DNA from 2 places in the Acidovorax sp. GW101-11A03 genome. Region 1 is predicted to be linked to the other one. Evidence: predicted binding sites of a transcription regulator. Region 1 holds the regulator's gene; the other holds the start of a gene.
What was found. Region 1 encodes FNR, which switches genes on or off when oxygen is low (the NO sensors DNR and NnrR bind a similar motif). Its sites were predicted from a motif close to TTGATNNNNATCAA; they were not measured.

Region 1 (8,228 bases):
GTCTTCGGATGCCGAAGTGGACATCGGCCCCGCAGAGTCGCGCTGGGTGGCGGTGCGTTTGCAGATTCCCTATGGGTCGGCAAGCCCGGGCTCTCATGCCGTTCAGTTCGATGTGCAGGCCGTCGGTGCCGCCGCCCATGTGACAGAAAAATCGGTGTTCCTGGTGCCACGCTGAACGGTGCCCTGGTGCAAGGCCGCGCATGGCCTTGTGTTGATTGAGATGATTGTGAAGGAGTAAATCGCCATGTCTTCAAGCCCAGCCATTGCCCCTGTTGCGGCAGCACCCTGGTGGAAATTCGGCCATGTCTGGCTGGTGATTGCCGGCCCGGTCATTGTGATCGTTGCCGGTTTTGTGACCTTGTGGCTGGCGCTGTCCCGTCCAGACCCAGTGGTGGCAGAGGATTACTACCGCAAGGGGATCGAGATCAACAAGACGCTGGAAGCCCCCGAGAAGAGCCTGGCACCTGCCATGAAGGGACGCAACCATGCGGCCACCCCCGTGCAGGATCAGCCGCGTTGAAATACACAAGCATGTGGCTCACCAGTGATGCCACCGTGCCGCCACTGAGCCCCCAGGAGACAGGAACGACGATATGTGGACGCAACGCCTGATGTGGATTGCATGGCCCGCCTTCTTGATGGCGGGGGTGCTGGAGATGCTGGTTTTTGCCATGGTGGACCCCCAGGATCTGCACTGGTTCGGGCAACCGCTGGCGCTGTCGCGGCAGGGCGTCTATACGCTGGCTTTTTTTGCGTTCTGGATCATCACCATGGCAAGCAGTGCGTTGACCACGCTGCTTGCCATGTCACCCTTTGAGTTGAACCGCTGCCCGGTCCCCGAGGGTGAGCGGCCAGACGACTGCCGCAAGACATCGTCCTGCTCCTGAGCAAGGAGGAGGGCGTTACTGGCCAGCCGGTGAAGGCCAACCGGGACGGCGGCCAGATCAGTGGCAGGCTTGCTGGCTGTTCACAATGCGCTTGAGGGCATCCGTGTCCAGGATGCGGACATGGCGCTGCTTGACTTCCACGATGCCTTCTTCCACAAATTTGGAGAAGGTCCGGCTCACGGTTTCGAGTTTCAGGCCCAGGTAGCTGCCGATTTCTTCGCGGGTCATGCGCAGCACCAGTTCGGACTGCGAGAAGCCGCGTGCATGCAGCCGTTGCACCAGGTTCAGCAAAAAAGCCGCTAGGCGCTCTTCGGCGCGCATGCTGCCCAGCAGCAGCATCACGCCGTGTTCGCGCACGATCTCGCGGCTCATGATTTTGTGCACATGGTGCTGCAGGGCCGTGACCTCGCGCGAGAGTTCCTCGATGCGGTCGAAGGGCATCACGCAGACCTCGGCATCTTCCAGGGCCACCGCGTCACAGGTGTGGTGGTCGTTCACGATGCCATCGAGGCCAATGATCTCGCCCGCCATCTGAAAACCGGTGACCTGGTCGCGGCCGTCTTCGGTAGCCACGCAGGTTTTGAAGAAACCCGTGCGGATGGCGTAAAGCGACGTGAAGGACTCGCCATTGCGGAACAGCGTGCCCCCCCGCTTGACCTTGCGGCGAACGGCAACGACTTCATCGATGCGCTGCAGTTGCTCTTCGTTCAGGCCCACGGGCATGCACAGCTCGCGCAGGTTGCAGTTGGAGCAGGCGACTTTGATGGTGAGCGGGTTCATAGGCACGTGAGCTAGAGGTTGGGTGTCAAGTACATCGCGCCCGATACGAAAAAGCTGGAAGGCCTTCGGGGGGGCGCCGGAGCGACTGACATTTGTCAAATTGTCGCCCGTCGGCCTGGTCGTTCACTTGATGCAGGTCAAGGACATCGCCGAGAGGGTACGGCACAGTCAGGGTGTACGCAAGGATATTCCCCCATGACCGCTGTTTCGCCCGATCTCCTGCGCCGTTTTGACGTGCCGGGGCCCCGCTACACCTCCTATCCGACAGCCGACCGGTTTGTCGAAGCGTTCGGGCAGGAAGACTATATCCTGGCACTGGAGCAGCGCCGGACAGGCTCGGTGGCCAAGGCCTTGCCCTTGTCCTTGTATGTGCACATTCCGTTCTGCGAGTCGCTGTGCTACTACTGCGCCTGCAACAAGATCATCACCAAGCACCATGACCGCGCAGAAGTCTATCTGCGCTACCTGAGCCGCGAGATCGATCTGCACACCGCACACTGCGGCGTGGGCCAGGTGGTGAGCCAGCTGCACCTGGGTGGGGGGACGCCCACGTTTCTGTCGGATGCGGGTTTGCGTGAACTCATGGCCATGCTCAAGCGCAGCTTCACCTTGGCGCCGGGCGGTGAGTACTCCATCGAGGTGGACCCCCGCACCGTGAACGCCGACAGGCTGGCGCTGCTGGCTGAGCTGGGCTTCAACCGGCTCAGTTTCGGTGTGCAGGATTTTGATGCGGAGGTACAGAAGGCCGTGCACCGCGTCCAGCCTGCCGAACAGGTGTTCGCACTGGTGGAGTCAGCGCGCGCGCTGGGTTTTGACTCGGTGAACGTGGACCTGATCTATGGCCTGCCGCGCCAGACCCCCGAGTCGTTCGACCGTACCTTGGTGCAGGTCGCGCAGCTGCGGCCTGACCGCATTGCGCTGTATGCCTACGCACACCTGCCCGAACGTTTCAAGCCCCAGCGCCGCATTGTGTCGGCCGAGTTGCCCACGGCGTCGAGCAAGCTGTCCATGCTGTCGCGCTCGCTCGATGCGTTCATGGACGCGGGTTATGTCTATGTGGGCATGGACCACTTTGCGCTGCCCTCGGATGCCTTGGCTGTGGCCAAACGCCAAGGGCGGTTGCATCGCAACTTCCAGGGCTACAGCACACAGCCCGACTGCGATCTGATCGGACTGGGCGTATCGGCCATCGGCCGCGTGGGTGCGACCTACAGCCAGAACTCCAAGACGCTGGAAGAGTATTACGACTTTCTCGACCAGGGGCGCCTGCCGGTGGTGCGTGGCCTGGCCCTCACGCGCGACGATCTTGTGCGCCGCGCCGCCATCATGGCCCTGATGTGCCAGGGCGAGTTGCTCTATGAATCCATGGAGCAGGCCTGGTTGATCGATGTGCGGCAGTACTTTGCGGCGGAGATTGCCCAGCTCGAAGACATGGCCGAACAGGGGCTGGTGCGGGTAGGACCCGAGGGGATCGAAGTGACGGCCATGGGATGGTTTTTTGTGCGGGGCATTGCCATGGTCTTTGACCGTTATCTGCAGGCAGACCGTAATCGCGCCCGGTTTTCGCGCATCATCTGAGGCCTATGCTCGCAACCGTTGCCTGGACGGCTTTGCTCATGGGACTCGCAGGCGGGTCCCATTGCTTGGTCATGTGTGCTGCGCCCTGTGGTGCCCTGGTAGGGCGGGCTGCGGCCTCAGAGGGGGCGGACAGTCCGGCGCAAGAAGGCGCTGCGGTGCAGGTTGTGCAATGGGTGCCGCAGGGTGGGGTGGTTTTGCGCACCCTGGCGTTTCATGGGGGGCGGCTGGCGGGCTACGCGGCAGCAGGCGCCCTGGCCGCCCTGGCCATGGACAGCCTGGCGTGGCTTACCCAGCAGACCACGGCCCTGCGCCCGGTGTGGACCCTGATGCATGTGGCTGTCATGGCCTGGGGCCTGATGATGATGGTGCAGTCGCGCCAGCCTGCCTGGGTGGAGCGGGCCGGGCGGGCGGTGTGGGGGCGCGTCCGGCCGCTGGTGGGGGCGCCCGGTGGCGTGCTGGTGGCAGGTGCCCTGTGGGCCTTGATGCCCTGTGGATTGTTGTACTCGGCCCTGCTGGTCGCCGCTCTGAGTGGCGGAGCCTTGGAAGGGGCGCTGACCATGGTGTTGTTTGCCGTGGGTAGCGGGGTGTGGCTGCTGGGTGGCCCCTGGGTGTGGAGCCGACTTCGAAGCCGCCTGAATCAGGTGCGTGCGGAGTGGGGCACCCGGATCGCGGGGGGGCTGCTCTGTGCGGTGGCAGCCTGGGCACTCTGGATGGACCTGATCTACAAGCCTTCACTCTGGTGCCGCTGAAGCCAGGCGCTGCCCGAGGCGGGGCGTATCGGGCCCTTCGAAGGCAGGCCGATCCCAAGACACTTCGCCGCAGGCCCCCATTTTTGGGCTAGTTGCCACGGGCTAGGCACTTGTGGGGCAAGTGTTGCCCAAGTGTTGCCGTATCGCCGCGATGGGGTTGTGCTTCTTAGACAAGCCTCAGTAACTGGTGATAATCTGCGTAACTATTGGTGGCATTGATGTCTCCATGTTTCGCGTGCGCCTGAAGTGAACTCTTCCATCCTCATCGACATCAGCCAACTGCGGGTCGGCATGTACATCCAGCTTGATGTGGGCTGGATGCATCATCCATTCCCGACCAGCAGTTTCCGGGTGGCGTCGGCCGAACAGATCGCCACCTTGCGAGGGCTGGGGTTGACCGAGGTGCGTTACCTGCCCAAGAAAAGTGACCCGGCGCTCAAGGAGCTGGTGCCTGCCGCCTGGAGCGTGCCCGAAATGGTGGCGCCCCCCGCCAATGGCCTGGAGGCACCAGGGGTTCCCGCAGCGGTGGACACCGAAGCCCTGCGGCGGCGCCAGTTGCTGGAGGCACAGAACAAGGCTCTGGCCGCCTGCAACCAGCGATTCGCCGAGGCCACCCGGCAGTACCAGGCACTGGAGCGGGCCGTGTCAGAACACCCCGACCTGGCGCGAGACAAAGGCGTGGCGCTGGTGTCCGGGTGTGTTTCCGAGCTGCTCGAAAACGGTGACTCTGTCATCCGGCTGTTGTCGGAAGGCGTGGGCGAACGCAACGCCTTGCACCCTATCAACGTAATGGTTATTTCGCTGTTGCTGGGCCGTGCCTTGGGTATGAAAAGCGAAGAGCTGCAGGGCCTGGGAGTGGCGGCGCTGATTCACGACCTGGGCAAGCTCAAGCTGCCGCCGAACCTGCGGCAGCCCACGCCGTCCATGCCCCTGATGGAGCGGTCGCGGTATGAAACCCATGTGGCGGAATCCGTGGCGATGGCCAAGCGCATGGGGTTTCCTGAGGCTGTGGTGCAGGCGGTGGCCCGGCACCATGAAATGGCCGATGGCAGCGGGTTTCCGCAGCGGCTCACCGGGGTGGACCTGGGGCGGACGAGCCAGGTGCTGGCGCTTGTCAACCGGTACGACCGCATGTGCAACCCTACTGTTGGTGTGGATGCCCTCACGCCCCATGAGGCGCTCTCGGTCATCTTTGCACAGCTCAAGGCGAAGTTCGATTCCGTGGTGCTCGGCGCTTTCATCCGCATGATGGGGGTGTATCCGCCGGGCTCCATCGTCCAACTGGTCAATGACCGTTATGCGATTGTGGCCTCGGTGAATTCTTCGCGCCCGTTGCGGCCCAAGGTCATCGTCCACGACTCCAGGGTGCCCAAGGATGAGGCGCCCATCCTGGACCTGGAAACTGTTCCCGAGCTGGGCATACGCCGCAGCCTCAAACCGGCACAGCTGCCGCGCGATGCGCTGGACTACCTGTCGCCCCGGCAGCGCATCTGTTACTTTTTTGAGCGAGCGGTCAGCCCCGGCCCTGAAGAGGCGGGTACGTGACCGATTTGCAATCGCATGGCTGGCTGGATGGGCTGCAGGAAGCCGTCTGGCTGGTCGATGAGACGCACCACCTCATCCTGCATGCCAATACCGCCGCCGAGCGCCTGGTGGGCATGCCTGCAGCCGACATGGCGGGCAAGCCCGTGCTGGGCCTCGCAGCCACCCCGCAAGACCAGGCCTTCTGGGCCGAACCCCCGGAGGTGATTGCGGCAGGAATCCACTCGCACACCAGCCTGGTGCGTGCCAATGGCCAGCTGGTGCCTGTGGAGCGCCATGTCGCGCGTGTGCCCTGGGGGCCGGACGGGCGCACGGTCTTCATGCTCACCATGCTCGACCGCAGCGCCCAGGAGGCGACGGAGCGCGAACTGGAAACCCTGTTGTCCGAGCTGCGTGCGACGCTGGATTCAGCGGCCGACGGCATGCTGGTCTGCGGGCTGGACCGCAGTGTGCGCGCCTTCAACCAGAGGCTGGCCCAGCTCTGGGGCTTGCCGCGCCAGTTGCTGGTCGAGCGCGACGATGCAGCCGTCTATGCCTTCATGGCCAGCCAGGTGACCGATGCCCGCGCCTATGCCGAGCGCATGGTGGCCATTGAGCGCGAACCCATGCAGGAGAGCACGGACATCCTGGAACTGCGCAGCGGCATGGTGCTGGAAATGCGGACTGTGCCGCAGTTTCGCCAGGGGCGGGCGGTGGGGCGCGTCTACTCGTACCGGGACATCACCCGGCAGACCGAAATCCAGGCCAGCCTGCGCCTGGCGGCACGCGTGTTCGAGTCCAGCCTGGATGCCATTTTTATTGCCGACAGCCAGCACCGCATCATGCGCATGAACCCGGGCTGTGAGCGCCTGGTGGGGCCCGCTGCCAAAGCCTTTGAGGGCTACACGGCTGCTTCGCTGTTCGGCGGCGGCTCGGATGCGGCCTTCATGGAGCGCGTGCAGCAGGGCTGGGCCCGTGACGGTTTCTGGGAGGGGGAGCTTTGGCTGCCCCGAGACAACGGGGCCTACTGCGCCGTGCAGCTGTCCTGGGTGGCGCTGCGCGACGACGAAGGGCTGCTGGTGCAGAGCATTGGCTTCATGCGTGACCTGACTCTGCAGCATGCGGCGCAGAAACGCATCGAGGAGCTGGCCTACAGCGACGTGCTCACCGGCTTGCCGAACCGGCTGCTGCTGTCGCAGCGGGTGGACACCGCGATCCAGGGCGCACGCCAGAGTGACACCGGGTTTGCCATCCTCTTCCTGGATCTTGACCGTTTCAAGATCATCAACGATTCCTTGGGGCACCCCTTTGGCGACCGGGTGCTGCAACTGGTGGCCGAGCGCCTGCAGACCTGCCTGCGGCAGACCGACATGCTGTGCCGACTGGGGGGAGATGAGTTCGTCATTTACCTGCATGGCGGTGATGCGCCGGTGGCCGAAAGCGTGGCGCGCCGCATCCTGGACGACATGCTCAAGCCTTTCATGCTCGACAGCATGGGGTTCTCCATCCAGTGCAGCATTGGCATTGCCTTGTACCCGCAGGACGGGGCGACCCTGGACGATCTGATCAAGCAGTCCGACACCGCGATGTACCGGGTCAAGGAGCGGGGGCGCGGCAGCTACGGCTTCTACCAGCCGCAGATGAATGCCAACCTGCTGGCCCGCATGCAGATGGAACACGCCATGCGGCAGGCACTGGGCCTGCAGCGCATGGCTGTGCACTACCAGCCGCAGGTCAACATGGCCACAGGGCGCATTACCGGGGCCGAGGCGTTGATCCGCTGGACCGATCCCGAGTTCGGTGCGGTCTCGCCGGGCGTGTTCATCCCTTTGGCGGAAGAGTCGGGCTACATCGTGACCCTGGGTGCCTGGGTGATGGAGCAGGCGGTGCGCGAGGCGGCGGTGTGGATGCACAGCGGCATGCCGATCATGATTTCCGTGAACGTGTCGGCGCTGGAGTTCCGCCAGCCTGACTTTGTGGACCGGATCACGCGCCTGCTGGCCGTGCACCAGCTGCCGCCGACCTTGCTGGAGCTGGAGTTGACCGAAACCATCCTGCTGCAGGATGCGCAGGAGATGGAGCAGCGCCTGCGGGTGCTGGCCGACCTGGGCATTGGCTTGGCCATTGATGACTTTGGCACGGGTTATTCCAGCCTGGCCTACCTCAAGAAACTGCCGATCCACAAGCTCAAGATCGACCAGTCCTTTGTGCGCGGCCTGCCCGATGACGATGGTGACCGGGCCATCGTGAGCGCCATCATCAGCATGGGCCGCGCCATGCACATCGAGGTGGTGGCGGAAGGTGTGGAAACCGAAACCCAGCAGGCCGTGCTGCAGCAGATGCTGTGCGAGCACTACCAGGGCTTCCTGTGCGCCCCCGGGCTTCCGGCAGAAAAGTTCCGCGCCATGCTGCGCGAACCCCTGCCGCTGAAGGCGCAAGGCAAACACCGACCGATCATTTCGTAACCTCCCTTGGGGGAGGGCCCGCATCCGCAGGCCCGCGCCAGAGCGCGCGGTTGCGCCTTGGCCTCAATGGGCCGTCACGCCCTTCCACAGCATGTAGGCCGCCAGACCAAACAACAGGTAGGCGAAAACGCGTTTGAGCTGCTTCACAGGCAGGCTGTGCGCGGCCTTGGCACCCAGTGGTGCTGTCAGCACACTGCAGGTGGCGATCACGGCGAGCGCGGGCAGCCAGACGTAGCCCAGCGATGCCG
Region 2 (8,228 bases), on a different contig from region 1:
GCGTTTGCAGGCTGCGCTGCATGGCCTGCATCTGGGCGATGCGTTCGCTCAGGTCGTCGATGTGTTGCTGCGCGATGCGCTTGACCTGGCTGCTGGCGCGGCTGCGGTCGTGCCACAGGCCCAGCAGCTCGGCGATTTCTTCCATCGAGAAGCCCAGGTCGCGGCTGCGGCGGATGAAGTGCAGGGCGTGCACATCGGCCTCGGTGTACTGGCGGTAGCCGCTGTCGGTGCGCGCCACGCCGCTGATGAGGCCCAGCGATTCGTAGTGCCGCACCATGCGTGCCGAGATGCCAGCGCGCCGGGCGGCGACGCCAATGGGCACGGGCCAGGTGGTGGCGCGGGGCGTTGCGGCCTTGGTGCGCGGGGCCCGTGCTGTATCTGGGGACTGGGGCGTGGTCATGGTGTGGCCCTCGCTGGGGTGTGTGGTGGCGGGGCGCTCAGGCCGCGACGGTGTAGCCTTCTTCGGCAATGGCGGCGGCCAGGGCTTCGCGGGGGGCGGTGCTGTCCACGTCTACCTTGCCGCTGGCGCGGTCAATGCGCACCTGGGCTTCGGGATCTATCTGCTGCACGGCCTGGGTGACGGCGCGTTCGCAGTGGCCGCAGGTCATGCCTTGAACTTGGAAAGTAGTGGTGGTTGTCATGGGGTGTCCTCGGGTTGGTTTTCAAGAGGGCCGTTAAAGCGACCGAAGTGAATGTTGAAGCTTGACATCGTGGCAGAGTCAAACGCCGTTCAAGACACTCATGATGTGAGGGTTGATCAATATCAATGCTTGACCTTGCCATCACGTCAAGGATCAGCATCCCGGCCATGAACACTCCAACTCTCCATTCCTCAGAGGCAGTCCATTCGCTGGACCTCGGTATCTCCGGCATGACCTGCGCAAGCTGCGTGGGCCGCGTGGAGCGTGCGCTGCGCAAGGTGCAGGGCGTGCAGGAGGCCTCGGTCAATCTGGCGACCGAGTCTGCGCGCATTGCCTTTGTCACGCAGGTGGGCGCTGATGCTGCCGCCATGGAGGCGGTGCTGCGCCGCGCGGTGCGCAACGCGGGCTACGAGCCGCGTGCGGTGGGGCAGGAGGACGCACCCGAGGACTTGTCGCCCTGGGCGGGCTTCATGCCCGTGGGCATTGGCCTGCTGCTGTCGGTGCCGCTGGTGCTGCCGATGATCGGCGACCTGTTTGGCCAGCACTGGATGCTGCCCGCCTGGGTGCAGTTCATGCTGGCCACGCCTGTGCAGTTCATCCTGGGGGCGCGGTTTTACAAGGCGGGGTGGCATGCGGCCAAGGCGTTGAGCGGCAACATGGATTTGCTGGTGGCACTGGGCACCAGCGCGGGCTGGGGCCTGTCGATGTGGCTGTGGCTCACGGCGCCCACGGACCATCCGGGGCATGTGCCGCACCTGTACTTCGAGGCCTCGGCCGTGGTGGTCACGCTGGTGCTGCTGGGCAAGTGGCTGGAGGCGCGCGCCAAGCGCCAGACCACGGCGGCCATCCGTGCGCTGCATGCGCTGCGGCCGGATGTGGTGCATTTGCTCACCAAGCAGGGCGAGGTGGATGTGCCGGTGGCCGAGGTGCTGGTGGGCGACCAGCTGGTGGTGCGGCCGGGTGAGCGCATTCCCGTGGATGGCCGGGTGTATGAGGGCCATACGCAGGTGGATGAATCCATGCTGACCGGCGAGCCGCTGCCCGTGGCGCGTGATGTGGGCGCGGCCCTGACGGGCGGCTCGATCAACGGCGATGGTCGCATCGTGATGGCGGTGACGGCCGTGGGCGCCGAGACGGTACTGGCCCAGATCATCCGGCTGATGGAAGATGCCCAGGCCGCCAAGGCGCCCATCCAGCGGCTGGTGGACCAGGTGTCGGCCATTTTTGTGCCGGTGGTGCTGGTGGTGGCGCTGGTGACCCTGGCGGGCTGGCTGGCCATGGGCGCAGGGCTGGAGGCGGCGCTGATCCACGCCGTGGCCGTGATGGTGATCGCCTGCCCCTGTGCGCTGGGGCTGGCCACGCCCGCGGCCATCATGGCGGGCACGGGCGTGGCGGCCAAACACGGCATCCTGATCAAGGACGTGCAGGCGCTGGAGCTGGCGCACAAGGTGGACACGGTGGCCTTTGACAAGACCGGCACGCTGACCGTGGGCCAGCCCCGGCTCACGGCGTTTGAGGTGGTGCCTGGCCTGGACGACGCTGCGGTGATGGCGGCTGTGGCGGCGGTGCAAAGTGGCAGCGAGCACCCGCTGGCGCGCGCGGTGGTGGCGGCTGCGGGCGAGCGGCAGATCCACGTGGCCACCGCGCAGGACGTGCGCGCTGTGCCGGGGCGTGGCACCGAGGGCGAGGTGGACGGCCAGAGCTACCTGGTGGGCAGCCTGCGCTGGATGCAGGAGCTGGGGGTGGGCCTGGGCTCGCTGTCTGACCGCGCGGAGGCGTTGCAACGCGAAGGCGCCACGGTGTCCGCCGTGGCCCAGCGTGTGACTGAGGGATTGGCATTGTGCGCGGTCATGGCCTTTGGCGACGAACCCAAGCCGGGCGCGCGTGATGCGTTGGCGGCACTGAAGGCGCGTGGCATCCGCACGGTGATGGTGTCGGGCGACAACCGGGGCGCGGCCGAGGCCATGGCGCGCAGACTGGGCTTGGACCCGGCGGCGGACGAGGTGATGGCCGAGGTGCTGCCGGGGGACAAGGCGGCCAAGGTGGCTGCGTTGCAACAGGGGAGCGACGGCAAGCGCCATCATGTTGCGATGGTGGGCGACGGCGTTAACGATGCCCCGGCATTGGCTGCAGCGGATGTGGGCATGGCCATGGGCAACGGAACCGATGTGGCCATGCATGCAGCGGGCATCACGCTGATGCGTGGCGATCCGATGCTGGTGGCGGCGGCGCTGGATATTTCGCACCGTACGGTGATGAAGATCCGCCAGAACCTGTTCTGGGCCTTTGCATACAACGTGGCGGGCATTCCGCTGGCGGCGCTGGGGTATCTGAACCCGGTGGTGGCAGGGGCGGCCATGGCGCTCAGCTCGGTCAGTGTCATGGCGAATGCCCTCTTACTCAAGCGGTGGCGCATGTGATAAATACGTACAGCACGGTCATCGATGTCTGGCAAACTGCAACGTTTTGTTGCATATCCGTGGCCTCGGGGGAGGTGCGGCGACCGCATTGGCATAGCTATATCAAGGACGACAGATCATGAATCTCTTCTCGCTCATGCGGCAGTTCACCATACGTTTGCGCATGCTGGGCGCCATTGGCGTGGTTCTGGGGCTGCTGGGGCTGCTGGGGGGCGCGGGCATGCTGGGCATGTTCCGCATCCATGACATGAGCCAGAACTTCATGGACAACTCGTTCGCCAAGGTGAGCAACATGGCCGAGCTGCGCGGCGAGATGGGCGCCATCCGCCAGTATGAGAAGGACATGATCATTGGCTACGAGAAGCCCGAAGCCGTGAAGGCCGCCCACACCAAGTGGCTGGCCAGCCACGACAAGGCCAAGAAGATTGCGGGCAAGTTCCTGGAAGGGGGCGAGGATGCCGACAACGTGGTGGTGCGCAACATCATCACCAAACTCGACAGCTACAAGGACTTGTTTGCCCATGTGGCGCGCCAGCTCGAAGCCAGCGGCTACGACACGGCCACCATTGCCAACCGCATGAGCGGCAAGGCCGTGGCCGAGTTCGATCAGGCGGACAAGCTGATGCTGGAGCTGGACACGGTGTTGCGCAACGAGGTCACGCAATCCGTGGCACAGCAGGGTGAGGTGTCCAACCAGACCAAGTGGCTGTTTGTGCTGGCCGTGCTGATCACGGTGGTGGTGGTGGTGCCTACCACGCTGATGAACATGAACTCCATCTGCAAGCCCCTGGAAGAAGCGCGCAAGATGGCGCAGGCGATTGCAGGGGGCGACCTCTCGCAGCACATTGCGGCCGAGGGTAAGGACGAAGTGGCCGACCTGCAGCGCGCACTGCGCGAGATGCAGCAGGGCCTGGGCGCGCTGGTGGCGCAGGTGCGCGATGCCAGCGGCAACATCGCCACGGCCAGCCAGGAGATCGCCACGGGCAACCAGGACCTGTCGCTGCGCACCGAACAGACAGCCAGCAACGCGCAGGAGGCCGTGGCCTCGCTGTCGCAGCTGACCTCCACCGTGCAACAAACCGCATCGTCGTCGCAGATGGCCAACCAGCTGGCAGCATCGGCCTCGCAGATCGCCACACACGGCGGCGGTGTGGTGCAGCAGGCCGTGGCCAGCATGCATGAAATCTCGGCATCGAGCCGCAAGATCGGCGACATCATCGGCCTGATCGACTCCATTGCTTTCCAGACCAACATCCTGGCGCTGAACGCGGCCGTGGAGGCCGCCCGCGCAGGCGAGCAGGGCCGGGGCTTTGCCGTGGTGGCCAGCGAGGTGCGCAGCCTGGCGCAGCGCAGTGCCGCAGCGGCCAGCGACATCAAGGGCCTGATCCAGAGCAGCGTGACGGCGGTGGATGGCGGCGTGCGCCATGTGGAAGAAGCGGGCACGGCCATGAAGGACATCGTGAGCAGCGTGCAGCGCGTGGGCGACATCATTGGGGAGATCACGGCGGCTGCGTCCGAGCAGTCGGCCGGCATCGGCCAGGTGAACAGCTCGGTGGGCGAGATCGACCGCATGACGCAGCAGAACGCCGCGCTGGTGGAAGAGTCTGCCGCCGCCGCCGAGTCGCTGCGTGAGCAGGCCGCGCGCCTGTCGCAGGTGGTGCAGCAGTTCCGCCTGGCCGAGGCCATGGGGCATGGCCAGCACCACGCCTCCCGCAGCGTGGCCGCGCCGTACCAGGAAGAGCCCCAGGCACTGGCGGCGGGCCCTGCCCAGGCCCGGCTGACGCGCTGAGTCTGCCCACCCATCCCCCTGGCGCCCTGTGCGCCCAAGGCCCCGCAGGCTTGGCTTGCGGGGCCTTTGTTTTGGGCGGGTTGCGCCGCGCCGCCATGCACCGGGTTTGTTGACCTGCGTCATGGGTGCGGCCACCCTGCCGTGGCACCCTTGGCTTCCCGTTGTTTATCCTGGAGCGCGCGCCATGCCATCGATCAGCCTGCGAACCATTCGCGAAGAGCATGCGTCGCTGTCGGCCATGCTCCACTCCCTGCGCCTGATGCTGGACCAGGGCCCGGGCGACGAGCCCGCCGCGTTTTTTGATGTGATGCGGGCGATGCTGTTCTACATCGACGAGTTTCCCGAGCGACAGCACCACCCCAAGGAATCGCAGTGGCTGTTCCCCCGGGTGGCCGAGCGCTCGCCCCAGGCCGCCGAAGCCATTGCGCAGCTGGAGCGCGAACACGCGGGCGGCGAGGCGGCCGTGCGTGAACTGCAGCATCTGCTGCTGGGCTGGGAACTGATGGGCGATGCGCGGCGTGAGGTGTTTGCCCAGGCGCTGCAGAAGTACGTCCGCTTCTACCTGGACCACATGCGGCTGGAAGAATCCGTGGTGTTGCCTGCGGCCCAGGAATGCCTGCAGCCGGGCGACTGGGTGGCCATCGACGCGGCCTTTGCCAGCAACACCAACCCGCTGGCCCCCGGCAAGCCGCGCGATGCGGCGTATGACAGGCTGTTTACCCGCATCGTGATGCGGGCTCCCAGTCCGATAGGGTTGGGGTGAGTTGACTGCGCACGCCGCCAATGCAAAACCGTTCACGCTGAGCTTGTCGAAGCGCTGCGCGAGGCTTCGACTGGCTCAGCCCGAACGGTCGGGAAGGGCGGAGCGCGAGGGCACATGGCTGCGCCCCGCGACGCGATCTCAGGCGCTCAGCGCCGGATAGTCCGTATACCCCTCGGCCCCACCACCGTACAGCGTGGCCCGGTTCACCTCGTTGAGCGGTGCGTTGGCGTGCAGGCGCGCCACCAGGTCGGGGTTGGCGATGAAGGGGCGGCCAAAGGCCACGATGTCGGCGCCGTGGGCCAGGGCGGTGTCGGCCAGCTCGCGGGTGTAGGCGTTGTTGACCATCCACGCACCCTGGCCGCCCGCTGCGCGGTAGGCGGCCTTGAGGGCAGCGTAGTCAAACGGGCGGCCTTCCACTTCGCGCGGGCCGCCGGTGGCGCCTTCGATGAGGTGGAGATAAGACAGGCCCAGGGGACCGAGCTGGCGCACCACGTAGTCGAACAGCGGTTGCGGGTCGGCATCGACGATGTCGTTGGCGGGCGTGACGGGCGAGAGGCGGATGCCGGTGCGGCCGCCGCCGATTTCTTCGGTGATGGCGCGGGTCACTTCCAGCAGCAGGCGGGCGCGGTTCTCGATGCTGCCGCCATAGGCGTCGGTGCGCTGGTTGGCGCCGGTCTTGAGGAACTGGTCGATGAGGTAGCCGTTGGCGGCGTGGATCTCGACGCCGTCAAAACCCGCCTCGATGGCGGCGCGGGCTGCGCGGCGGTAGTCGGCCACGATGCCGGGGATCTCGGTCAGCTCCAGCGCGCGGGGCATGGAGGTGGGCGTGAAGGTGGGCACGCCGTCCTTGATGAGCACGGTCTTGGTGTTGGCCTGGATGGCCGAGGGCGCCACGGGTGCAGCGTTGCCGGGCTGCAGGTCGGTGTGCGAGACGCGGCCCACATGCCACAGCTGCACCACGATCTTGCCGCCTGCGGCGTGCACGGAGGATGTCACCTTCTTCCAGCCCGCGATCTGCTCGGGCGCATACAGGCCGGGCACGTCGGCATAGCCCTGGCCCTGGTGGCTGATGGCCGTGGCCTCTGAAATGATCAGGCCCGCACTGGCGCGCTGGGTGTAGTAGGTGGCGACCAGGTCGGTGGGGATGGCGTTGGGCGAACGGTTGCGCGTGAGCGGCGCCATGGCGATGCGGTTGGCCAATTGCAGGTCACCGGCTTGGACGGGGTCAGACAGAAAAGGCATGGGTCGAGGCTTTCGGAAAAAGGGTTGCAGACCAACGATGGAACGGGCGCAAGCGTAATGCTGCAGCGCAAAATCTGCAGCGCACATGCGTCAACAAGGCTTCTGTTTTTGTGATAGCCGCACGGCCAGGTTGGCGTGCCGGGCGCAGGCCCCGGCACGCTCTGCCGGGCTGCGGCAGAATCAAAACGCCATGCCCACACGCCCCGCCTCCGTTGACGTTTCGCCTGTCTCCACCGCGCCCCTTCCCGCCCTGTGGCTGGCCGTGGCGCTGTCCATGGGGGCGGCGATTTCGCTGGGCATTACGCGCTTTTCCTATGCCTTGCTGCTGCCGCCCATGCGCGAGGACCTGGGCTGGTCGTACACCCTGGCCGGGGGCATGAACACGGCCAATGCGCTGGGCTACCTGCTGGGCGCGCTGGCCACGCCGCTGCTGCTGCGGCGGGTGGCGCCGGGCCGGGTGCTGCTGGTGGGGGCGGTGCTGGCCTCGGTGTTCATGGGGCTCAGCGGGTTTTTTACCGCCGCGCCCTGGCTGCTGCTGCAGCGCCTGCTGGCGGGGGTGGCCAGTGCGCTCGTTTTCATCGCCGGGGGGCTGCTGGCCGCGCGGCTGGGCGCGCACGAGCCGGGGCGCAGCGGCCTGCTGCTGGGGCTGTACTACGGGGGCACGGGCTGGGGCATCAGCCTGTCGGCGCTGCTGGTGCCGGGCGTGCTGGCGGCAGCGGGGCCCGTGCCGCACCCCTGGGCATGGGCCTGGTGGGCGCTGGCGCTGGCCTGTGCAGCGGCCACGGCGGTGTTGTGGTGGCCCGCGCAGGCGCTGCAGGTGCTGGCGCCGCCACCGGTCAGCCCCACGGCATTCAACATCACGCCGCCGCCCGCCAGGCTGCGCTGGCGGGCCCTGGCCCCTGCGCTGCTGGGCTACGGGCTGTTTGGCGTGGGCTACATCGGTTACATGACCTTTGTGGTGGCGCTGCTGCGCGAGCAGGGCGCCAGCGGGGGGGCGATCACGGCCTTTTATGCGCTGCTGGGTCTGGCCGTGGTGCTGTCGTCGCGCATCTGGGCCGGGCTGCTGGACCGCAGCCGGGGCGGCGAGGCGCTGGCGCGGCTCAATGCGCTGCTGGGCCTGGCCACGGTGCTGCCTGCCGTCACGGGCGCCTGGCTGGTGGTGCTGGCCTCGGGGCTGCTGTTTGGCGGGGTATTTTTGTCGGTGGTGGCATCCACCACCGCGCTGGTGCGCCACAACCTGCCGCAGGCGTTGTGGGCCAGCGGCATCAGCGCGTTCACCATCGTGTTTGCGGCCGGGCAGATCGTGGGGCCCACGGTGGTGGGCTGGATCGCCGATGGGCCCGGAGGCCTGGCGCGCGGGCTGGTGTTCTCGG

Region 2: a site for FNR is predicted at 4,960-4,973, ahead of AC07Z7_RS00675 (hemerythrin domain-containing protein). Genes of this name have one in related genera too.

Annotation. Positions count from the first base shown of each region.
Region 1 covers NZ_JBWKZU010000011.1:72,128-80,355, reverse strand. The annotation lists gene ccoG (cytochrome c oxidase accessory protein CcoG) at 1-175, shown strand, start outside; gene AC07Z7_RS07305 (FixH family protein) at 245-520, shown strand; gene AC07Z7_RS07300 (hypothetical protein) at 594-887, shown strand; gene fnr (fumarate/nitrate reduction transcriptional regulator Fnr) at 945-1,667, opposite strand; gene hemN (oxygen-independent coproporphyrinogen III oxidase) at 1,863-3,245, shown strand; gene AC07Z7_RS07285 (sulfite exporter TauE/SafE family protein) at 3,251-3,994, shown strand; gene AC07Z7_RS07280 (cyclic di-GMP phosphodiesterase) at 4,241-5,539, shown strand; gene AC07Z7_RS07275 (putative bifunctional diguanylate cyclase/phosphodiesterase) at 5,536-7,980, shown strand; gene AC07Z7_RS07270 (sulfite exporter TauE/SafE family protein) at 8,044-8,228, opposite strand, start outside.
Region 2 covers NZ_JBWKZU010000001.1:150,947-159,174, forward strand. The annotation lists gene cueR (Cu(I)-responsive transcriptional regulator) at 1-400, opposite strand, end outside; gene AC07Z7_RS00660 (heavy-metal-associated domain-containing protein) at 438-641, opposite strand; gene AC07Z7_RS00665 (heavy metal translocating P-type ATPase) at 809-3,061, shown strand; gene AC07Z7_RS00670 (methyl-accepting chemotaxis protein) at 3,180-4,850, shown strand; gene AC07Z7_RS00675 (hemerythrin domain-containing protein) at 5,035-5,613, shown strand; gene AC07Z7_RS00680 (alkene reductase) at 5,752-6,855, opposite strand; gene AC07Z7_RS00685 (YbfB/YjiJ family MFS transporter) at 7,046-8,228, shown strand, end outside.